3 regions of the Acidovorax temperans genome follow, and region 1 is predicted to be linked to each of the others. Evidence: riboswitches for the same ligand, from Rfam matches in the RefSeq annotation. Region 1 holds a riboswitch; each other region holds the start of a gene.

The links. Region 1 has a riboswitch for glycine ahead of PQV96_RS20065 (D-amino acid dehydrogenase). Riboswitches for the same ligand answer to the same signal wherever they lie in the genome.
Region 2: another riboswitch for glycine. It lies ahead of PQV96_RS03765 (D-amino acid dehydrogenase); the one in region 1 lies ahead of PQV96_RS20065 (D-amino acid dehydrogenase).
Region 3: another riboswitch for glycine. It lies ahead of gcvT (glycine cleavage system aminomethyltransferase GcvT); the one in region 1 lies ahead of PQV96_RS20065 (D-amino acid dehydrogenase).

The regions. Positions count from the first base shown of each region.
Region 1 is NZ_CP117193.1:4,265,115-4,272,989, reverse strand. Features, by position in the region: gene PQV96_RS20075 (IS5 family transposase) at 745-1,707, shown strand; gene PQV96_RS20070 (trimeric intracellular cation channel family protein) at 2,071-2,709, shown strand; gene PQV96_RS20065 (D-amino acid dehydrogenase) at 2,827-4,101, opposite strand; glycine riboswitch at 4,163-4,275, opposite strand; glycine riboswitch at 4,276-4,365, opposite strand; partial or broken gene PQV96_RS20060 (amidohydrolase) at 4,376-5,289, opposite strand; gene PQV96_RS20055 (AraC family transcriptional regulator) at 5,292-6,122, opposite strand; gene PQV96_RS20050 (carboxymuconolactone decarboxylase family protein) at 6,230-6,769, shown strand; gene PQV96_RS20045 (hypothetical protein) at 6,969-7,223, shown strand; partial or broken gene PQV96_RS20040 (class II aldolase/adducin family protein) at 7,332-7,475, shown strand.
Region 2 is NZ_CP117193.1:798,617-806,491, reverse strand. Features, by position in the region: gene PQV96_RS03790 (penicillin-binding protein 1A) at 1-1,125, shown strand, start outside; gene cyaY (iron donor protein CyaY) at 1,207-1,536, opposite strand; gene lptM (LPS translocon maturation chaperone LptM) at 1,549-1,734, shown strand; gene PQV96_RS03775 (HU family DNA-binding protein) at 1,996-2,307, shown strand; one part of gene PQV96_RS03770 (IS3 family transposase) at 2,477-2,729, shown strand; one part of gene PQV96_RS03770 (IS3 family transposase) at 2,729-3,651, shown strand; gene PQV96_RS03765 (D-amino acid dehydrogenase) at 3,756-5,063, opposite strand; glycine riboswitch at 5,228-5,316, opposite strand; gene PQV96_RS03760 (histidine phosphatase family protein) at 5,476-6,039, opposite strand; partial or broken gene PQV96_RS03755 (hypothetical protein) at 6,150-6,381, opposite strand; partial or broken gene PQV96_RS03750 (GreA/GreB family elongation factor) at 6,640-7,126, opposite strand; gene PQV96_RS03745 (urease accessory protein UreD) at 7,560-7,875, shown strand, end outside.
Region 3 is NZ_CP117193.1:2,383,007-2,390,881, reverse strand. Features, by position in the region: gene gcvP (aminomethyl-transferring glycine dehydrogenase) at 1-1,320, opposite strand, end outside; gene gcvH (glycine cleavage system protein GcvH) at 1,446-1,820, opposite strand; gene gcvT (glycine cleavage system aminomethyltransferase GcvT) at 1,927-3,093, opposite strand; glycine riboswitch at 3,141-3,266, opposite strand; glycine riboswitch at 3,280-3,385, opposite strand; gene PQV96_RS11250 (TRAP transporter large permease) at 3,394-4,671, opposite strand; gene PQV96_RS11245 (TRAP transporter small permease) at 4,668-5,162, opposite strand; gene PQV96_RS11240 (TRAP transporter substrate-binding protein) at 5,243-6,214, opposite strand; gene PQV96_RS11235 (Lrp/AsnC family transcriptional regulator) at 6,560-7,015, shown strand; gene PQV96_RS11230 (ABC transporter ATP-binding protein) at 7,112-7,875, opposite strand, start outside.

The sequences.
Region 1 (7,875 bases):
ACGGACTTTGACCTCAAAACTCAAGACAAACTGGCACCTCCAAGTACCACTTGAAACGTGTGTGCTAAATGAACAAAAACCATGCTTCTAGATACCCCAATCTGTGATTTTGGCTGGCTGCTCCGGACTTCACTCTTAAGGCCCCCGATGGCTGGCGTTACCCCATAACGGTAGACAATTTCTATAGTATGAGTTGGAGTGAGTAGCACTTTGTACAGATCGATTTATGCAGCTTGCTTTTGGTCATCGACCGTGTAATAAAACGTGCAATGACTGAGAAAAATTGGTCTAAATAATGAGCTAAGTTTTAACCAGAGAACCTCTGATTAACAGAAAAACAGGCTCGTCAAAATCCCATATGAATCAATGACTTATTGGTGTTTTTGATAAACGTGTAATATTTCGTGTAATTGGGTCAAAAGTTGTGTTTCGCAACTTTTCCAAGGTTTAGTGCACTTTTGCTACGTTTGTGAGCCATCTTACTTCCCAAACGTTACACGTTACGAATAGCAAGCGAACTAAAACCTGTGGAAGTTCAAAGCTACATGGGAGGGGCGTCCAGATTCTGGACGGTTCAGCATTGAGTTGATCAACTTATTGGAGTTGAATAAGCAGGTCAATTTCCAGCGCAGGAGTAGATTTTGCAATTGGCGCTTTAAACAAGCAGGGGAAAAGTTAGGGAAATCCTGCAAAACTTCCCCCGATGTTTGGTAGGAGTCAGCAGGCGATGGCAATCTCACGGCCATGAAGCAAAGCAGCCTTGATCTGAGCCTGAGTACCAAGAAGACCCGCAAGCAGGAGCTTCTTGCCCAGATGGATCTGGTGGTTCCCTGGGCTGCGTTGGTCGAGCTCATCACGCCGTATTACCCCGAAGGCAAGAACGGTCGCCCACCCTTTGCACTGGAGACCATGCTGCGCATCCACTGCATGCAACAGTGGTTCACCCTGTCAGATCTGGCGATGGAAGAAGCCTTCTTTGACACCCCGATCTACCGAGAGTTTGCCCAGCTCGATGCCCATGGACGAATACCGGATGAGAGCACCATCCTGAGGTTTCGCCATCGGCTGGAGAAACATAAGCTGGCCGATCAGATTCTGGCCACCGTCAATGATCTGCTGGCAGCCCAGGGCTTGCTGCTCAAGGCCGGAACAGCCGTGGATGCCACCTTGATTGCAGCACCGAGTTCCACCAAGAACAAGGGCAGAAAGCGCGATCCAGAGATGCACTCCAGCCAAAAGGGCAACGAGTGGCACTTTGGCATGAAGGCCCATATCGGCGTGGACGCGGACTCTGGGCTGGTGCACACCGTCATCGGCACCTCGGGCAACGTGTCTGATGTGGTGGAAGGCAACAGTTTGCTCCATGGTCAGGAGACAGACGTCTTTGGGGATGCGGGCTACCAAGGCGCACACAAGCGCCCCGATGCCAGCAAAGACGTCACTTGGCATGTGGCGATGCGCCCAGGCAAACGCAAAGAGCTGGACAAAGAGAACAACCCCGTTGATGCGCTCATAGACCAAGTGGAGAAGATCAAGGCCAGCATCCGGGCCAAGGTGGAACACCCCTTCAGGGTGATCAAACGACAGTTTGGCTATACCAAGGTGCGTTACCGGGGGCTCAAGAAGAACACGTTGCAGCTCAAGACGCTGTTTGCACTATCGAACCTGTGGATGGTGCGCCACCAACTGCTGGCGGCGCAGGGATGAGTGCGTCTGCAAACAGGCCAGAGGCCGCAAAAGCGGCGCGAATGACCAGAAATGGCGTGAGAAATGGCGCGAAGACGCGAGCAAAACGGCTGCAATTGCGCCATCTAAAAAAACGGACCGGTAGCACTTACTAATCCGAGTTGTTCAGGACATCCTTAGACGCTTTGCTTAGTGCGCGAATCAAAAAAATTTTTTTGAGACCATGCACTGACATCGAACTGTGACAGCCCTAATTATTCGAGCTCAATTTTTAAAGTCGAACTGTTGTAGACCAGTAGCCTATAAAATTAAAAACGTGGAATTTACAGTGCGATTGAATTTGCTTTAGCTATGAAAACTTTAAATTGGTGACATAAATTTTCAATGTATTTACTTCAATCATGGGGGGACACCCTACATTTGATAGTCGAGTTGTTAGCGACCGCTGCATTTGCGTTGTCTGGACTGATGAAAGCTGCGGGTAAAAAGCTCGATGCGGTGGGCATTTGTGTTGTGGCTTTTCTGGCAGCTTTTGGAGGTGGCACCTTGCGCGACTTGCTGCTTGATCAACGCCCGTTTTTTTGGGTGCAACATACCGAAATGCTTTGGGGCGTATTGGCCTTGTGCGTATTTGCTATGGTCTTCATGCGACAGCGGCATTTTGAAGTAACTGAAAGAACAATACTCTGGCCCGACGCGCTGGGCTTGGGACTATTTACTGCGACGGGAGTTCACCTCGCCTTGCAGTCACTCATGCCGCCAGTAGTCGCCGTCTTAATGGGCCTGATCACGGGTGTTTTTGGTGGTGTGCTGCGTGACATGGTTTGCAATGAAATTCCCACGGCTTTCAAAGACCACCGCCCCTACGCGGTGTGTTCTTTTGCTGGTGGCTGGACTTACGTGGTCCTTTGGACATTAGATGCTCCAGACTGGATGGCCTTACTGGGGTGCTTATTTGTTACTGTGTGCCTTCGCGCACTGGCACTGTGGCGCAACTGGCAACTGCCGGCTTGGCGGGCTTGAATGTTAAAAAACTATAACCAATGATGAGGTTGTTTAATTTTTTAGAAAATCACCAACTAAGTTAAGAAAAAAAGCAGTAGAGAGCCGCAAGACCCCTACTGCTTATTATTTTGAACTCTAAATGTTGCCAGCAGCAACTGCATGCAAGTTCATTGAATATCCTGATTTCTTTGCTGCAGCTTTGACGATGGTGTCTGACACCAGCTCAGCTGTCACGGCTGATAACGTCCAACCCAAGTGCCCATGCCCGGTGTTGTAAAAAACATTGGGAGTTCTACCTTGACCCACCCGAGGCATCATGTTGGGCATCATAGGGCGCAAGCCTGCCCAAGGCACTACAGAGCGTGTGTTAACGCGGGGAAAACATTGTTCCACCCATTCAATCAATGGGCGGATGCGGTCTGCGCGAATGTCACGGTTCACGCCATTGAATTCGGCAGTGCCTGCAACGCGGAAACGGTTGAGGCCTAAGCGGCTGGTGACCAACTTGGTTTCGTCATCCAGTAAGCTCACGGTGGGGGCACCCAATTGACTTTCTTCATCGTTCAAGTTGACGGTGATGGAGTAGCCTTTGACGGGGTAGATGTTCACGCGATCGCCTAGCTGAGCTGCAAAGTCACGGCTGCCCACTCCTGCACACACCACCACGCTATCAAAGGTATGCAGGCTTGGGGTGGCGTCTTGTTGTGTCACGGTGATGACAGCTTGTTGGCCATCGCTTTGAATCGACGTCACATCTTGACCATACAGCGTGTGCACGCCGAGTCGTGATGCCGCATTTGCTAGTCCATTGGTGAATTTGTGAATGTCTCCCGTGGAATCGCTCTCAGTGAAGTAGCCACCGTAGTAGGTGCCTGCCAATGTCGGCTCGATGGCTTTCATTTCAGCTGGGGTCACGGCATAGCGAGGTAGGCCCCCCTTGGCCAGCATGACTGACACTTTGCCTGCATGGTCGAACCCTTTTTTGTCACGGTAAATGTGCAGGATGCCTTCCTTCTTCAGGTCGAAATCAATGCCTTCTTCCTGCGCCCAAGTAAACAAGTGTTTGCGGGCTGCGACTGCTAAGCGAGCTGTCTCAACCGTGTTGCGCTCGTAATGGGGCATCGCAGCAATGAACTCTGCAAACCAGGAGAGTTTGTGCCACGTAGGTGCTGGGTTGACCAGCAGCGGCGCATCACTTTTGAGCATCCACTTTAGCCCTTTGAGGATGGTGGACCAATGCGTCCAAACTTCTGCATTAGATGCAGAGAGTTGCCCTCCGTTTGCGAATGATGTTTCCATCGCAGCATAGCGATGGCGTTCAAACAAGGTAACGGAAAAGCCGCGTTTTGCCAAGGCATAAGCTGTTGTGACGCCCGTGATGCCGCCGCCAATAACTGCGATTGTTTTCATAGTGAATGAGCTTTCAAAAACGTCAAAGTGTTGAGCACCAACAAGCCCTGTGCATGGCTGGTGCACCCCCTCTGTTTAGAACCTGAGAGATTCGTGGTCCATCGTGTTCAATGCAACCACTTGCTCCTGCGGTGTGCCGGGTGACTAAGACCAGCAACTCTTCAGAGATATCAACGATTCAAACCGGTCCTTTTGCCTGAGAGTTTCCGGGGTGGTTGCTCCTTCGGCGTCGCGATTTAACGCGATCTCTCCCGATCTGAATTTCATAAAAAAACTACGCCAGAAAGCGCTCAGTCAACGCGACCCAGAACGCAGCACCCACAGGTATGTTGCGGTCTTCAAAATCGTAATTGGGGTTGTGCACCATGCAGGCCCCGTGACCTCCGTTAGTTGCATCGCCATTCCCGATGAATAGATAGCTGCCTGGCACTTTGTCGAGCATGTAGGCGAAGTCTTCACTGGCGGTGAGCGGTTCAGTTTGGAGCACCACGTTATCTGCGCCTACCAACGCCACCGCCACTTCGCGGGCTATTCCCGTCTCAATAGGGGTATTGACCAGCACCGGGTAACCGGGCAAAAACTCGACTTTTGCGGTCACGCCAAAACTTTTCGCCTGTAACTCAACGAGCTCCACAATGCGATTGCGCAACAACTCTCGCACATCCCGATCCAGCGCCCGTACGCTAAGCTTTAACGTGGCGTTTTGGGGGATGACGTTGTTGACCACACCCGACTGAAAAGAGCCGACCGTGATCACGGCCATGTGCAGTGGGGGTACGTTGCGTGAAACGATGGTTTGTAGCGCCATGACAATTGCCGAACCCGCAACGACCGGGTCAGCACTCTGGTGCGGCATGGCACCATGGCCGCCTTTACCTTCAATGTGCACCAGAATGTTTTCGCTGGACGCCATGGTTGCGCCTTCGCGCAATAACAACTGACCTGGCCGAAAGCCCGGCAGGTTGTGCATGGCAAAGATTGCGTCGCAGGGGAAGCGGTCAAACAGGCCGTCTTCAATCATCTTGCGCGCCCCCCCAAGCTTTCTTCAGCGGGCTGAAAGATCAAATTCAGCGTGCCATCAAACGTGGTGGACTTTGCAATATGTTCGGCCGCAGCCAGCAGCATTGCGGTGTGTCCGTCGTGGCCGCAGGCATGCATCAAACCCGCATGGCAACTGGCATGGGGCAGCCTCAGTCCTGATCGGTGTGCGTTTGCAGCCAGGCAAGTGGCGGCATGCCGACGCGGTGGGTGAAAGCGCGGGTAAGCGCTACAGCGCTGGCGTAACCCACCATGGGCGCAATGGACTTGAGCGGCTTGCCTCGTTTGAGCAAACCCTTGACTACTGTGATGCGCCAGGCCGTGAGGTAGTCGAGCGCGGTCAGGCCCGACACCTCTCGAAAGTGATTGGCAAAGCGTGCGCGCGACATGCCTGCGGTTTCGGCCAACGATTCCAGCGTCCATGCATGGCCGGGCCGGTCGTGCATGGACGTGACCGCTTTGGACAAACGTGGGTCGCCCAGCGCCGCCAGGATGCCGGTGGTGACCGATGAAATGTCAAGCAGGTGGCGCAGCAACAAGATGAGCAGGTATTCCATCAACAGGTCCAGCGCAGCTTGCCGACCACACTTTTCGTCAAAGGCTTCCTGGAACAACAGGTCCAACGCGGGTGAAAGACTGGACGACTGGTTCAGCGGAATCACCAGCACCTCGGGCATGGCAGAGATCAGCGCGCCTCGGGCCTCGTCGCCCAGATCGACAGACGCACACACCAGGTCAACACCGTCGGCGCTATCGGGCACCAGCCGGTGGGCAGAACTCTGCGGGAAAAACAACAAACTGGGCTCTTCAACCCTGCTGGCGCGCCCATGCCGGTCGATCACGCTCATGGTGCCCCTGCGCATCAAATGCACATGGCCCACATGAGCTTCGGCCTCAAAGGCGGAGATCTGGCACAGGTTGCCCGAATAGAACACGCGTGCGCTGGGCACCGAGCGGGCAAACAAAGGTGAAAGTCGGTCCATGGCGGCGCTTGATACTTTGGGTATGCTTTCTTGTACTTTCAGTGATTATACGTATCGCACAATTCACTGGTGCATGTCGCACAGCCATTCAAAACGAGAGTTTCACCATGACACGTATCGCACCTGTATCACTTGCCCAAGCCGACGCCACCACCCAAGCCACCCTCAACGGCGTCAAGGCCAAGCTCGGCATGGTACCCAACCTGTTTGCCACCTTCGCCCAGGCTCCAGCCGCCCTGAACGGCTACCTGGCTTTCTCCGACGCACTGAGCAAAGGCCGCTTGAGCGCCGCCCAGCGCGAGTTGATCGCATTGGCCGTGGGCCAAACCAACGCTTGCCAGTACTGCTTGTCTGCACACACCCTGATCGGTAAAGGTGCTGGTTTGTCGGAAGCAGCCATCCGCGCAGCCCGAAGCGGCACCGCCGAAGGCGAACAAGACAAGGCCTTGGTTGAGCTGGCCATCAAAATCGTCCGTCAGCGTGGCGTGTTGGCCGACAGCGATCTGGCCGATGCCGCAGCAGCGGGTGTGGACCATGGCCTGGTCATCGAAGTCACCGCCAACGTGGCCCTCAACGTGTTGACCAACTACACCAACCACATTGCCGACACCGACGTCGACTTCCCAGCCGTGCCAGTCGCCCTGTAAAGCCCAGCCTCGCTGACAAGCGGGGAACGCCAACGGCCACCTCCTGGTGGTCGTTGGCGCAGGTGGCCGTGTTGCTCCTGTTGGCACACAGATGGCCTTCACTCCTGCGGCCAAGCTCGCCCTCATTGACGGCAACAACTTCTACGTCTCCTGCGAACGCGTCTTCCAGCCCTGGCTGCAAGGCCCTGGGCATCAAGTTGTGCGCGCCTTATTCCAGCTGCGCGAGTCATCCATCTCCTCGCTCATCCCCACCATGCCCCAAGGCAAACCAGCGGGCGTGCCCTGCGTGCAACTTGACGAACAAATGCGCTGCAAAGTTTTTGGGCAACCCGAACGGCCCGCGATGTGTGGGCAACTGCAAGCGTCGGTGGAGATGTGTGGGGATGTGGCCGATGGCGGGGTGCACGCCCGGGCTTGGCTGATGCGGCTGGAGGAATTGACGCGGCCGGGGTGAGTGCGGCCTCATCGTTGGCAGCCCTTTACGCCCAGTCACCAACAAGTCATCCCCCCGCCCCGCTTGCCGCTAAGCTGAATCCCTTTTGCTGACCTGCGGAGCACAGCCATGGCGTTTGAGATTCCTTCCTTAAAAGATAGCGTTCACCCCGATGAATGGCAGCTGCGGCTGGGCTTGGCCGCGTGTTACCGGCTGGTGGCGCTGTATGGCTGGAGCGATCTGGTGTTCACCCACATCAGTGGCGTTACCCCATAACGGTAGACAATTTCTATAGTATGAGTTGGAGTGAGTAGCACTTTGTACAGATCGATTTATGCAGCTTGCTTTTGGTCATCGACCGTGTAATAAAACGTGCAATGACTGAGAAAAATTGGTCTAAATAATGAGCTAAGTTTTAACCAGAGAACCTCTGATTAACAGAAAGCCAGGCTCGTCAAAAATCCATATAAATCAATAATTTATAGGCAAAAACGATAAACGTGTAATAAACCGTGTAATAAGCCAAAAGTTACATAATGTAACTTTTCTGAGGTTTAAAGCACTTTTGATGTGTCCTATAGCATTTTACTCGGCAAATGATGAGCCAATCAAAAGGCAATCAAACTAGGAGCCAAGGGAAATCAAGGTTTGGTGCAGTAGTGAGACGAAAGTA
Region 2 (7,875 bases), 1.0 Mb from region 1:
CGGGGTGCTGTCATACGAATCTCAAAAGGAGCAAAGAACTGGGAGATTACACAGCTGCCAGAAGTCGAGGGGGCGTTTGTCGCCTTGGACCCTCGTTCAGGAGCCATCAAAGCTCTAGTGGGGGGGTTCGACTTCGATAAAAACAAGTTCAATCACGCCGCTCAAGCCTGGAGACAGCCAGGGTCGAGTTTCAAACCCTTCATCTATTCGGCAGCCTTGGAGAAAGGCTTTACTCCTGCCACGGTGATCAACGATGCCCCGCTGTTTTTTGATGCCGGCACGACAGGAGGCCAACCCTGGGAGCCAAAAAACTACGATGGCAAATATGACGGGCCAATGACCATGCGGACGGGCTTGGCCAAATCTAAAAATATGATTTCCATCCGGATTCTTCAGTCAGTGGGTCCGAAAACGGCCCAGGAATGGGTATCACGTTTTGGATTTGATGCCGAGAAGCACCCAGCCTATCTGACCATGGCACTGGGCGCAGGTTCGGTCACGCCTATGCAGATGGCTGCGGCTTATTCGGTATTTGCTAACGGCGGCTATCGCGTGCACCCATGGCTGATCACTAAAGTCACAGATCACAAAGGCCGAGTTATCTCGGAAACCACACCTCCGACACTCGACGAGACGAATCGGGCTATTGATGCACGAAATGCATTTGTGATGAACAGCCTGCTGCAAGAGGTGACCCGCTCTGGAACTGCCGCCAGAGCACAGGCAACGCTCAAACGTACAGATCTGGCAGGCAAAACAGGCACTACCAATGACTCTGTGGACGCTTGGTTTGCGGGGTACCAGCCCACTGTGGCGGCGGTCACCTGGATCGGATACGACACACCGCGAAACCTGGGCAGTCGCGAAACTGGAGGGGGGCTGAGCTTACCCGTGTGGATCAGTTTCATGGACAGAGCACTCAAAGGCGTGCCAGTCACTGAGCCTAAGGTGCCTGCGGGTGTGGTGAACGTTGGGGGTGATTGGTTCTATGAAGAATATGCACGCAGCGGCGTACCTAGCCTGGGCTTGGAAGACAAAGGATCTTCCACGACACCTCTTGCAGCGCCGCCACAGCAGCCGGCGGCAGAAGAGCGCAACCGTATTTTGGAGCTTTTCAAAAACTAGGTCGGTGCATCAACACGCCGTCCAGTTCAATTGATATTCGCTGGAGCACGATGTGGATTGGGGCAACCCTGCCCTGCTGTCTCATGCCGCGAATGTCAAAGGGATCCCGGTCTGAAGTGAGGCAGCTCGGCTCAAGCAAGCGAAAAATTCACCCTCGCCTTTGGTGTCTTGCCAAGAAGACCCGTCATATCGATAGTGGTATCCGCCCGATCTAGCAGCCATCCAGATCTCGTGAAGAGGTTTTTGCAGATTGATCACGATTTGGGTTCGGTTGGGAAAGGTCAAAGTGATCATTCCTCCGGATCGCTGGTTATCAATATCGGCATCAGAGGCCGCATTGATGTCATCGCAGTTACGCTCTACCGCAAGCAGGAGCTTCTCTGCAAGATCCATGAATTCAAGATCAGTCATTACAATTTGCATATGTTGAAAGTAGCCCAAATTCTAGTGAGTGCGCTTGTCCTTGCTGGCAGTGCGGCAGCCTTGGTCGGATGCGGGCAGCGCGGGCCCCTTTATTTACCGAGTTCTCCCGAGGCTCAAAAGAGAGCGACTTTGCCCGAGACACTGAACCCCGCCTCATCCGAAGCCAGAGAAAAATCCAAGCAATGACTTCTATGCGAACTAGGGTCGTGCAGCCTCTCCTGAGGTGAAGAGTCGATGAAACTGTTGACGTGGCGCACCCTTGGGGGCTTGAACTTCAACTGAACAGATTCAGACAGACTTGCTGTGGCGGCTTGCATCGCAGAAGTTGGTACCTGATCGGCATGAAGAGTCTTCTGAGACTGGGTGAGCGAACCGATCACATCAACGCAAGTTACACAGATTGAGCTATAAACCTGCATCTCAACACTTTTAAATCACAGAGCATCTATGAACCGCGCAGAACTCGTTGAAATCCTCGCCTCCAAGAACGACCTGTCCAAGGCAGCCGCCAATGCCGTACTGGAAACGCTGATCGACACCATTCAGACTGCAGTCAAGAAGGGCGATGCTGTCCAACTCGTGGGATTTGGTACTTTCAAATCTGCGAAGCGTGCAGCACGCACAGGCAAGAATCCTTCCACTGGCGCCGCCCTGAAGATTCCGGCAACCACAGTGCCTAAGTTTGTCGCAGGTGCGAAGTTCAAGGCCGTGGTGGACCCGAAAGCAGCCAAGCGCAAGGCAGAGAAGGCAGGCAAATAAATCTCTGCCGCATTGCTAGCGATATGCAACCGCCAATGCCTAGCCACATTGGCGGTTTTTTATTGCCCGGCAGCCTAGGCAAGTCTCATGTGAGGTTGCCCCTGAAAAGTGGAGTTCTTGACCCTTGTTGAAAATACCGACAAGGAGTTGAGCAACGAGTGACAAGCAAGTGCGTGCGCAGTACACGCGGGAGTTCAAACTGGAGGCTGTTCGGCAGGTGCGAGCTGGCCAGGCGATTGCGGTGGTGGCCAAGGTGCTGGGCATTCCCAAGGCCAGTCTGGGCAACTGGGTGCGACTGTCATCCAAGGGAGAGCTGGACGACGTTGGCAGCGCCGACAAGGCGACCAAAGTCTCGCCCGAGCAGATGGAGATTGCCCGGCTGCGCGCCGAGAATGCTCGCCTTCGCATGGAGCGCGACATCGCAAAAAAAGCCGCGGCGTACTTCGCGCAGGACACGCTGCGAGGTACGCCTGGATTGACCAAATGAAGTACCGTTACCCGGTGAGCGTGTCCTGCGGGGTGCTGGAGGTCAGCGCCAGCGGGTACTTCAACGGACTGCGCCGGCGAGAGGATGGTCATGGCCGACTCCACAGCGATGAAGCCCTGCTGGCGCACATCCGTGCCATCCACGCCGAGGTCAAGGGCAAATACGGCTGGCCACGCATGCACAAGGAGCTTGTGGCCCGAGGCATCCGGGTGGGCAAAGACCGGGTTCGCAAGCTCATGCAGCAGCATGGCATCAAGGCCAAAACGAAGCGCAAGTTCGTGGTCACCACCGACAGCCGCCACAGCCTGCCGGTGGCACCTGACCTGCTGCAGCGGCGCTTCAACCCTGAAGCTCCCAACCAGCTCTGGAGTGGCGACATCACCTACATCCAAACCGACGAAGGCTGGCTGTATCTGGCCGCCGTCATCGACCTGTTTAGCCGCCAGGTGGTGGGCTGGAGCCTGCAGTCGCACATGCAGGCCAGCCTGGTCAAGGACGCGCTGACCATGGCGTGGTGGCGTCGCCGGCCACAACCCGGTCTGATATTCCATAGCGGCCGGGGCAGCCAGTATTGCAGCCACGAGGTCCAGGGCGCACTGAAGGACTGGGGCATGCGTTCATCGATGAGCAGGAAGGGCAACTGCTGGGACAACGCACCGACGGAAAGCTTCTGGGGGCGGCTGAAAACAGCCAGCGTACATGGGTGCAAATTCGCTACCCGTGAGCAAGCCAGGCAGGGCGTGATGGACTGGATGGCCTTCTACAATCACCGCAGGTTGCATTCCTCGCTGGGCTACCTCAGCCCGATGCAGTACGAACAACGCTGGTACGAGGCACAGCGTAAAAAGGCCGCGTGAATCGTGGGTTAAGAAATACACGAAACAGGGGCAAGGTCATCCCCGCCCTGAAGAAAGTCAAGCTCGGCAAAGCGAGCTGGCGAATCCTGGGACAACTCTGCCAGCTAGCCAATAGCCCATCGGGCCTCCAACCTCCGAAGAAGGGGCCGCCTCAGGCCGCCGCAGCGGTCACCGGCAAGCGCACACTGGACGGCGCGGCAGCGCCTGCAACCAGTTCCCCCAGCAGGTCTGCAGTCGCAGCGCTGAGGGTCCATCCCAAGTGTCCATGGCCGGTGTTGTAGAAAACGTTGGCCTGGCGGCCACGGCCTACCTTCGGCATGCATGTCAGGCATCATCGGACGCAAACCAGCCCAAGGCACGACCTGCCGGGTAGACACTCCAGGGAAGCACTGCTGCACCCAGTCCACCAACGGCCGGATGCGATCAGCGCGGATGTCGCGGTTGACGCCATTGAACTCGGCGGTGCCTGCCACCCTGAAGCGGTCTTCACCCAAACGGCTGGTCACCAGCTTGGTCTCGTCGTCCAGCAGGCTGACCGTGGGTGCAGCTCGGCGGCTGGCCTCATCCAGCAAATTCACGGTGATGGAATAGCCCTTGACGGGGTACACATTCACCCGGTCGCCCAGTTGGCTGGCCAAAGCACGGCTGCCAACACCGGCACAAACCACGACGCCGTCATAGCTCTGCTCTGTGACGCCCTCGGGCCCTTTCAGTTCGATACGGGCTTCGCTGCCGTTGCTGCGCACCGACAGCACGTCCTGGCCGTACAGGCAGTTCACGCCCAGGCGCTCACAAGCCTGCGCCAAGCCCTGTGTGAACCGATGAATGTCACCGGTGGAATCACTCTCGGTGTAGTAGCCGCCGTAGTAGCTACCCGCCAGCGTGGGCTCGATGGCCGACATCTCCTGCGGCGTCACGGCCCGGCGCTCCAGACCTCCGGCGGCCAGCAGTTTCGAGACGCGTCCAGCGTGCTCAAAGCCCTTGCGGTCGCGGTAGATGTGCAAGATGCCTTCGCGCCGGTGGTCAAACGCAATACCCTCGGCCTCAGCCCAGACGAACAAGTGCTCGCGCGCGGCGATGGCCAGTCGGGCTGTCTCGACGGTGTTGGCTTCGTAGCGCGGAATGCTGGCGATGAACTCGGCGAACCAAGAGATCTTGTGCCAGCTGGGCCGTGGGTTGACCAGCAACGGCGCATCACTGCGCAGCATCCACTTCAAGCCTTTGACCAGGGTTGAGGGATGCGTCCAGGTTTCGGCATTGGAGGCAGAAAGCTGGCCACCATTGGCAAACGATGTTTCCATCGCGGCATAGCGGTGCCGCTCCAGCAAGGTGACGGTGAAGCCGCGGCGGGCAAGGGCGTAGGCAGTGGTAACGCCAGTGATACCACCGCCGATAACGGCAAGACTCTTCATGGAAATACTCCAAACGTCGAGGGAAGACGAGGCCTGCAGCACACCATGCACGGCAGGCGCCCCCTCTGTTTGGAGCCTGAGAGATTCACCCAGCAACGCGTGCGTAGTGGGCTTGCTCCTGCGGCGGTTTCGGCGGACGAGGCCAAAACACTCTTCAGAGTTGTTGCAGCGAACCGGTCCTTTTGCCTGAGAGTTTCCGGGGCGGTTGCTCCTTCGGCGCCGCGACATGCGCGGTCTCTCCCGGTTCGTGCGAGGTGTACAGACTAGCAGAGCTGTGCAGTCAGCAAAAGGGGGACAACCCTAGAGCCCCATGCATAGACGCCCGACCAAAGCATTTGACGGCCAGGAGTACTGGCTGCGCAACGGGCATTACAAAAAATCGAAGCCATTCAGAAGCAGGCCTTCAACATCTTCAGCTGCCAGACCGCATCAGCCCGCGAGCCTGCAGCGTACCCCCCGCGTCCACGAGGAAGCCCTCTCCCATGGCAGGGTAGGCCCCCGTCAGACCGATCATGGTCACTTGGTGCGTGACCCACACCTCCAGCGAGCCCGAGGGGAACTGCCGTAGACGCCTGCGCAGCATCTGGAGCTGCGGCGCTTGCTGGTCTTGTATAGCAAAAGTGGAGTTCAGTGCGAGCCAGTCTTCATGACGGCCAAAGGCCAGCCGGGCTGTGTCTTGGCAACGGCACCACTGGCTGCTCAACACCGCCCGGGGCTCCAACCCATGCTGCCTAAACCAGGCACCGATGTCCACAGCCTCAGCCCGGCCGGCTTCGGACAAATTGCGCTGTGAACTGCATTGACCCAAGGTAAAGCCTGGCGGATCGCCCACCCCCGGCTCGGTACTGGTGTGGCGAATCAGCAGTACACCGCCCTCACGCGCCATCATGGCAAGAGACGGCGCCGATGGCGCTCCAAAGGCGGTACGCCCCAGAACACACAAACCCGACCCGATCAGCCATGCGCGTCGATCCATTTTTTCATGCTCCAGCGTTGGGGCCTCAAAACGACCTGGCATCGCCGATCCGCATCTGCCTGATTGAGGGCCCGTCTCAGGACTGGATACCAACCGACCATATTTTTCCGTCAGGGGAGCCGCAAATCCATACCAAGCTTCCAGGAAAGGCCGAACGTTAAGGCCAACACACACAAGCGCCAGTATGAAGATGGCGAAAAACTTGCTACCCCTGCGTATCAGGGCGCGCCTATCCATCACCTTCTTGCCCTGGTCGTAATGCCACTTGATGGCAAAAAACATGCAGGCGCCAAAGATAAGAACCTTGAACGTCAGGAAAGCTACCGGAACCCAATCAATCATTCTGAGAAACTCCAATGGTTCGCACCAAATAACCTCATCAACAGCGAGCTCGCATCCATGCGCCCCTGCGTCCTGCTCTGCCAGAGCGCGGACACGCTAGATTCGTGAACTCACCAGCGACACCTTGTTGCTGCCTAATAGCGACAGCGCAGCAAATAGCGTTCGTTAGCGGAATGCTTCCAACAGCAAGTTCCGCTTGCGGACTGCACGGTCTGCCTGAACCGTCAAGACTCCTACAGTGCGAAACAGCCTTTCGGCTCAGTGAACCCGTAGCACCTCAAACTGCTGTTGGTGGGGAGAGACCTGTATCGAGACCTCATCACCTTCGCATTTACCCAGCATGGCCTTGCCCAAAGGTGCTTCGCTACTAATGACCTGAACGAGGTGAGCCCCGCTCACCAACTTCATACTGCCGCCTTCCGGACCGAGAAAAAGCTGCAGCTGCTGCTTATCGTTTGCATCGACCAAGCAAACCAGCGCACCGATTTGTATGCCTTGATTGGCGTCATAGGGGCGCGGATGGAACTGGCGCCAATGGGCCATCGCATGGCGGATGGCTTCTGCGCGTCGAGCTTGGCTCGGTCGCAAGGTAAGCGGCTTCGAGCCCCAACGTGTCGTATTTGTTCTCGGCGATGTTTTCTTCGTGGGTCGCCGCCTCATGGGCCACTCGCACTGCCTCTTCAACCTCCAGCAGGTCCTCGGCTAGTCGCTCCAGCACTTGCTGCCGCAGCAAGAATTTATCCATGATGAAAGATAGGCATCTCAAACAAGCGAAGGCAACTCGTAATTATGAAGGGCTCCGCCCGCCGTTGATACTTGGGCTGGCAGACTGGGATGGAAACGCTTCTGTTATCCCAAAGGCTGAACATTAACTTTGGGCGACTGCTTCAATGACGCAAGCTCGAGACTTCGAACAGAGTGCAGCTCCATCAATGCTGCGCATTGCGCCAGCGATGTCTCATCGATGTTGAAGCAGGGATGATGACGCGGGTACTAGGAGCTGGCTCCTTTTTACAGAGATCCTGCTGTCACCCAAGTGAGCCACTCGCGGTGCCAGCCGGGCGCACAACGGCCACATCTCAAGTTAGGCGCAAAACTTGCATGGTCTTCCAAATGCCGACCTATCACGCCCACCTAAGACTTATCCGGTACCCGTCCAACGTGGCGTCCCGATACCCATGAGCTGGCGCGCCTGCTTGGAGCTGCACTACAGCTTGGAATCGGCGCGCACCGTTGCCCGCTATCGCCATGACGGGCCGCTGCGCGTGCTGCGGAGCCTCTACCCCGAGGGCGACACCGTTTGCCACAACGTACTGGTCCATCCGCCGGGCGGTCTGGTGGGGGGCGACACGGTGGAGACCCAGGTTTCGGTGGCGCCCGGCGCGCACGGTCTCGTCACCACACCCGGCGCCACCCGTTTCTACCGCTCGTTGGGCGAGCCGGCCCGTCAGCGCGTGCACGCCCGGCTGGAGGCTGGCGCACGGCTGGAGTGGC
Region 3 (7,875 bases), 1.9 Mb from region 1:
CTCGATGTCGGCGCGTGTGGTGGTCTCGTCCAGCGAGATGCACAGGTATTCTTCAAAGTAAATTCGCAGGTTAGCGCCCATGGATACAGCGCGAGCAGCTATGGATTTGGTAGCGGCTCCGGTGTGCAGGCTCAGCGTGTCGAAGCTGGCTTGTTCACGCACGGGGGCGCCCAGTTGCTTCAGGCCTTGCGCCAGGATGGCGGTGTAGCTGGCCACGCGCTGTGCGATGCGCTTGAGGCCTTCGGGGCCGTGGTACACGGCGTACATGCTGGCGATGACGGCGGGCAGCACCTGCGCAGTGCAGATGTTGGAGGTGGCCTTTTCGCGGCGGATGTGCTGTTCGCGTGTTTGCAGCGCCAGGCGGTAGGCGGGCTTGCCATGCACGTCCACGCTCACGCCCACCAGGCGGCCGGGCATGCTGCGCTTGAATTCGTCGCGGCAGGCCATGTAGGCGGCGTGCGGGCCGCCCGCGCCCATGGGCATGCCAAAGCGCTGGGTGGTGCCGACCACGATGTCGGCGCCTTGTTCGCCGGGCGGTGTGATCAGCGTCAGGGCCAGCAGGTCGGCTGCCACGATGAAGGCGGCTTGCTTGGCGTGCGCCTTTTCCACATCAGCGCGCAGGTCGTCGATGCGGCCGCTGGTGGCGGGGTATTGGGCCAGCACGGCGAAGTAATCGCCGTCCAGCAGGGTGTTCCATTCTTCGGCCGAGTTGGCCAGGCGCACTTCCAGGCCCAGGGGCTTGGCGCGGGTCTGGATGACTTCAATGGTTTGGGGGTGGGCATCGCCCGCCACCACGAACACGTTGCTCTTGCTCTTGACCGAGCGCCTGGCCAGCGTCATCGCTTCGGCGGCCGCCGTGGCTTCGTCGAGCATGGACGCATTGGCAATGGGCATGCCCGTCAGGTCGCACACCATGGTCTGGAAGTTGACCAGGGCTTCCATGCGGCCTTGGGAGATTTCAGCCTGGTAGGGCGTGTAGGCGGTGTACCAGGCGGGGTTCTCCAGAATGTTGCGCAGGATGACGCCCGGCGTGTGCGTGCCGTAGTAGCCCTGGCCGATGAAGCTCTTGAGCAGCTTGTTCTTGCCCGCGATGGCCTTGAGCTCGGCCAGCGCCGCTGCCTCGGTGGTAGCCGGGGGCAGGTCCATGGCCTGGGTGCGCGCGATGGAGCGCGGCACGATGGAGTCGATGAGCGCGCGGCGCGAGGCCTCGCCAATCACAGACAGCATGTGGGCTTCGTCCGCTGCGTCGATGCCGATGTGGCGGGGCAGGAATTCGGCGGCGTTCTCAAGCGCAGACAGGGGCAGGGCAGGCGCGTTCATGGTGCGGGCAAGGGTGGGCAGGTGAAAGAAAAGCTGCCGCGCTGTGTGGTTCCTGTTTCAGAGGTTTTTGGCTCTGAAGGCTTCAGGAATAAGCGCTGGCAGCTATGATTTTTATAGTGAAAGAATCAGGCGCTGGCAGCGAATGCGCTGTAGGCGGTTTCGTCCATCAGGTCGTTGAGCTGTGCAGCGTCTGCCAGCTTGACCTTGAAGAACCAGCCAGCGTTGAGCGGGTCGCTGTTGGCAAGGGATGGGTCTGCGCGCAGGGCTTCGTTCACTTCCACGATTTCGCCGGTGACGGGCATGTACACGTCTGCAGCGGCTTTCACCGACTCGACCACGCCAGCCACTTCGCCTTGCGCGAAGGTCTTGCCCACTTCGGGCAGGTCCACAAACACCACGTCGCCCAGCGCGTCTTGCGCATGCACGGTGATGCCCACCACAGCGGCGTTGGCATCAGCAGCGTTGATCCACTCGTGGTCTTTGGAGAATTTGACGGTCATGGGGAGCTCCTCAAGCAATTGAAAAAGTTTAGGAATCTGCAATGTAAGCGGCTTGGCCCGTTTTGTGGCGGGCCGTTCTGCGCCCGGTGGGGGCGCGCTGGGCTGCTTATCCGCGGAAGTAGTTGGCGGGCACGAAAGGCATGGCGCGCACTTCCATGGGCACGGCCTTGCCGCGCACCATGGCGTTGACGCGTGTGCCCACCGCTGCGAAGGCGGGTGTGACATAGCCGATGGCGATGGGTTCGTTCACGGTGGGGCCCAGCAGGCCGCTGGTCACTTCGCCAATCTTCTGGCCGCCTTCGCTTTGCAGTTCGGTGTGTTCGCGCACGGGCACGCGCTCCAGCGCCACCAGGCCCACGCGCTTGCGTGGCAGCGTGGCGGGGTTGTCGATCTGGGCCAGCACCTTGTCGGCGCCGGGGAAGCCGCCTGCACGGGCACCACCGGTGCGGCGCACCTTCTGAATGGCCCAGTTCAGCGCAGCTTCAGGGGGCGTGGTGGTGGTGTCGATGTCGTTGCCATACAGGCACAAGCCGGCTTCCAGGCGCAGCGAGTTGCGAGCGCCCAGGCCAATGGGCTTGACTTCGGGCTGGGCCAGCAGGGCGCGGGCCAGGGTGTCGGCCTGTGCGGCGGGCACCGAGATTTCAAAACCGTCTTCACCGGTGTAGCCGCTGCGGGTTACAAAGCAGTCGCAGCCTGCGATGCTGAATGCGCCACCGGTCATGAACACCAGCTTTTCCACACCGGGTGCCAGGCGGGCGAGGGCCGTGGCTGCCTGCGGGCCTTGCAGCGCCAGCAGCGCGTGGTCGGGCATGGGCACCACTTTGCAGCGCTGGCCGATGCGCGCCTGGATGTGGGCAATGTCACCCACCTTGCACGCGCCATTCACGATGACGAACAGCGTAGGCTCGCCATCCACCACGCCCTGGTTGAAAAACATCAGGTCGTCGATGATGGTGCCTTCGTCGGTCAGCAGCAGGCCGTAACGCTGCTTGCCCACGGGCAGGTCGATCACGTCCACGGGCATCAGGGTTTCAAACGCGGCAGCAGCATCCGCTCCGATGAGCTTGAGCTGGCCCATGTGCGACACGTCGAACAGGCCTGCAGCGGTGCGGGTGTGTACGTGCTCGGCCATCAGGCCAGCGGGGTACTGCACGGGCATGGAGTAACCGGCAAACGGCACCATGCGGGCACCCAGTTTGATGTGCAGGGCGTTCAGCGGTGTGGTGAGCAGGGGAGCGGCTGGCGTGGCAGGTGCGGAAGAGGCTGCGGACATGGGATGACTCCAGGGCAAATGGGGGCCGCAACCCGGTGGGTTACGGAATTTGCCCTGCTGTCCGCTTTACCTGAGAGATTCACCGCAGCGCCTTGGCTGGCCGTGCGGTTTGCTCCTTCGGTGGATGGCTTCATCACGCACTGTGCGAGCCATCTCTCTCCAGCAAGGGAACGCCCGCATCACTGCGGGCGGTTGTCAGTCCTTTTGCCTGAGCGTTCGGCTGCTGCCTGCGCCTTCGGCGGTGCCGCGCTGCCTTCATCGAAGGTGGGGCACTCTCTCCTGACGGCCGCGATTGTAAGCCTACTTTGCGTAGACCAGGTCGCGCAGCCCTAACGAGATCGATGGCACATAGGTGATGACCAGCAGGCACACCAGGATCACGCCCACGAACGGCAGCAGGTGGCCGACGATGCGATCGAGCGAAATCCTGGCCACCGTGCAGGCCGCAAACAAGTTCACGCCGAAGGGCGGCGTGATCATGCCCAGCGCCAGATTCACCACCATGATGAGCCCGAAGTGCACCGGGTCCACACCAAAGTGCATCGCCACCGGCGCAAGGATGGGCGCCAGCACGATGATGGCGGCGCTGGTCTCGATGAACATGCCGATGATGAACAGCGCAGCATTCACCCCCAGCAGGAACATGGTGGGCGACTGCAGCACGGCTTCAAGCCAGCGGCCAATCGCATCGGGCACACCTGCGCGCGTGATGAGGAAGGCGAACAGCCCGGCGTTGGCAATGATGAACATGATCACGGCCGACGAGAGAGCCGACTTGCGCAGGATGGCGTACAGGTCTTTGACCTTGATCTCGCGGTAGATCACCACGCCCACGAGGAGTGCATAGAACACCGCCACGGCCGAGGCTTCGGTGGGGGTGAACACGCCGCCATAGATGCCGCCCAGGATGATGACGGGCATCAGCAGCGCCCAGCCCGCCTGCAAGGTGGCCTTGCCAAAGGACAGGCGCCCATCTCCATCGTTCTTGCCCCAGCCTTTGATCTTGCAGTACACCCACACAAACGCCATCAGCGCCAGGCTGATGAGGATGCCGGGGCCAAAGCCCGCGATGAACAGCTCGCCAATCGACACTTCGGCGCTCACGCCGTAAAGAATCATGGGGATGGAGGGTGGAATGATCACGCCCAGCTCGGCACTGGTGGCCTGCAGGGCTGCTGCGTAGCTGGTGGGGTAGCCGTGCTTGATGAGCGCAGGAATCAAAATGGCGCCAATCGCAAACGTGGTGGCCACCGACGAGCCCGACACCGCCGCAAAGATCATGCAGGTGAGCACGCAGGTCATGGGCAGGCCGCCTTGCACGCCGCCCACAATGCTCTTGGCAAATTCCACCAGGCGGCGTGAGATACCGCCGGTTTCCATCAGGTTGCCTGCGAGGATGAAGAATGGAATGGCCGCCAGCGGAAACTTGTTGATCGAGGCGAACATTTCCTTCACCGAGATCAGCATGTTGGCGTTGGATACCTGAATGCCCAGAATGGACGCAAGCCCGATGGACACGGCCACCGAGACGGTGAGTGCAAAGCACAACACCATGGTGAAAAGCATGGTGGTGGTCATTGCGCTGTCTCCAGTTCCTGGCGTTGGGGGTCAACCCAGTTGCCGATGATTCCTACGGCGCTGAACAGCCCACCCACGGGCAGCGCCAAATAGGCCCAGAACATGGACACCGATTCCAGCCCCGCCATGGTCTGCACACCGCCGCGCTTGGCGTAGTCCCAGCCAAACCAGACGATCACCGCAATCAGTGCCAGTGCGGCCAGGCTCACCACCGCATCCAGCACGCGGCGCAGGGCTGGCGGGCTCCAGCGGTAGAGGACGTCCACGCTCACCATCGCCCCCTGGCGAAAGGCTGCGGGAATGGCCAGAAACACCATCCAGATCAGGCTGAAGCGGATGAGCACCTCGGTCCACTCGGCAGGCTGCTCCAACACAAAGCGCATCAGGATCTGGAACATGCCCAGCGACGAGGCGATGGCCAGCATCAGGCAGGCCGCTGCCATGGCTGCGCCGGTGGTCCACCGCTCTAATTGAAGAAAAGTTTTTTTCATGAACGAAAAAGCCCGTTGGCGCAATGCCAACGGGCGGTACTAGCTATGATTTGTGTAGCGAACGCGAAGATTCCATGCGATTACTTCACGGCACGGATCTTGTCGAGTGTGGCCTTGCCGAATTGCTTTTCAAACTCGGCATTCACTGGGGCCAGGGCTGCCACAAACTTGGACTTGTCGGGGTTGTCCACCACGGTCATGCCCTTGGCGCGCAGGTCGGCCACGCCCTTGGCGTCGTCTTCGTCCACACGGGCGCGGTTGGCCTTGGTGCCTTCCTTGGCGGCGTCGATGAAGGCCTGCTTGTCTGCAGCGCTGAGCTTGTCAAACGCGGCCTTGTTCATCACGAAGATGCAGGGCGAGTAGACGTGGCCCGTCAGCGTCAAGTGCTTTTGCACCTGGTCGAACTTGGCCGAGATGATCACGGGCAGGGGGTTCTCCTGGCCGTCCACGGTGCCTTGTTGCAGAGCAGTGAACACTTCAGGGAAGGCCATGGGCGTGGTGATGATGCCAAAACCCTTGTAGGCGGCGATGTGCACGGGGTTCTCCATGGTGCGCATCTTCAGGCCCTTGAGGTCTTCAGGGCCGTTTACCGAACGCTTGCTGTTCGTCATGTGACGGAAGCCGTTTTCTGCCCAGGCCAGGGCCTTGAAGCCCTTGGCGTCGAACTTGGCCAGCAGCTCTTGGCCGATGGGGCCATCGAGCACCGCGCGGGCATGGGCCTTGTCGCGGAAGAGGAAGGGTACGTCGAGGATTTTGGTCTCGGGCACAAAGTTGGGGATGGGGCCACTGGAGCTGAAGGCCAGCTCTTGCGTGCCCAACTGCACGGCTTCGATGGATTCGCGCTCACCGCCCAGTGCGCCGTTGTAGAAGGTCTGAACCTTGTAGCGGCCGCCCGTGCGCTTTTCCACTTCCTTGGCAAACGTGTCGATGGCCACGCCCTGGTGCGAGTTCTGGGCGACAGAGATGCTGATGCGCATGGTGGTCTGCGCGGCCGCTGTGGCAACAAAGCCCAAAGCAAGGCTCAGGCCGACGACGAGTTTGGTCAATTGCATGGTGTCTCCTGTGGTGGGGCGCAGCCACGGTGGCGCGCCGGTTCAATTCCATTATGTTGGCCTCCGTCGCGCCAGAGCATCGGGGTTTGTGCTGGTAAGTGTGCTTATCAGTCGCCTGGGCAACTGCGCAGTCTGCCCATAGCTGTTGTGGGGCCCTGAATGGCAAGCGCCCCGTGCTGGCGGTAACCAGCCGGGGCCTTGGCAGTTGGGGCGGCTCCGGTAAGAGCGCCTTGATGCAGTGAGTATGCAGACCGCGCCCCGGTTTTGTTTTCTGTTTTGTCTTCAAATTTTGAATAAAACAGAAATATCTTCTGATTTGGTGTCCGTGGCGGAATAATGGCTGCCATGGACAAGATTGACCGAAAAATTCTCGCTGTATTGCAGGCCGATGCCCGAGCCAGCCTGCAAGAGATTGGGCAGGCCGTGGGGCTGAGCCCTTCGCCTTGCTGGGGGCGCATCAAGAAGATGGAGGAAGCCGGGGTGATCCAGGGCTACACGGTGCGTATCAACCCGCAGGCGCTCGATTTGGCCGATACGGTGCTGGTACAGGTCACGCTCGACAGCCATTCAGACAACACGCTGGAGAAGTTTGGTGAGACGCTGGCCAGCATCCCGGAGGTGATCGAGGCGCACCTGGTATCGGGCGACTACGACTACCTGCTGCGCATCGTGGTGAAAGACACGCGCGACTACGAGCGCCTGCTGCGTGAGAAGCTCTACAAGATCAAAGGCATTCGCCACAGCCGTTCCAGCTTTGTGCTGCGCACGCTGAAAAAGGCGGATCTACCGTTGGGCGTGTAATGGGGGCGTTATGAACAAAAATAGCTGCTGGCGCTTATGTAGTAAGCGCCAGCAGCTATTAATTCAGTAGCGTCTTGGTGGAGCGGCTGGCTGCTGTCAGCCCAGCAGCAGTGCGTCGTCGGCCAGCTTTTCGCCGCGCACCTTCTCGAACATCTGCAGCAGGTCGGGCACATCCAGGCGCTTGCGCTCTTCGCCCGACACATCCAGCACCACCTGGCCCTGGTGCAGCATCACCGTGCGGTCGCCCACATCCAGCGCCTGGCGCATGCTGTGCGTGACCATCATGGTGGTCAGCTGGCTTTCGGCCACGATGCGTTCGGTCAGCCGCAGCACGAAGTCAGCGGTGCGCGGGTCGAGTGCGGCGGTGTGCTCGTCAAGCAGCAGGATGCGCGAGGGCTGCAGCGCTGCCATCAGCAGGCTCACGGCCTGGCGCTGGCCGCCCGAGAGCAGGCCAATCCGGTCAGTCAGGCGGTTTTCCAGCCCCAGGCCCAGTGTGGCCAGGCGCTCGCGAAAGCCCTCGCGCATCGATGCCTTGACGGCGCGGCCCAGGTTGCGGAACGTGCCGCGGCGCTGGGCCAGTGCCATGTTTTCTTCGATGGTGAGGTCTTCGCAGGTGCCCGCCATCGGGTCCTGGAACACGCGGGCCACGCGCTCGGCACGGGCCCACACGGGCATACGGGTGACGTCCACGCCATCGATGGCGATGCGGCCGCTGTCCACTGTCTGATCGCCCGAAATGGCGTTCAAAAAGGTGGACTTGCCGGCGCCATTGGAGCCAATGACGGTGACGAACTGCCCGGCCGGGATGTCCAGCGACATGCCGCGCAGTGCGCGCGTTTCGATCGGCGTGCCGGGGTTGA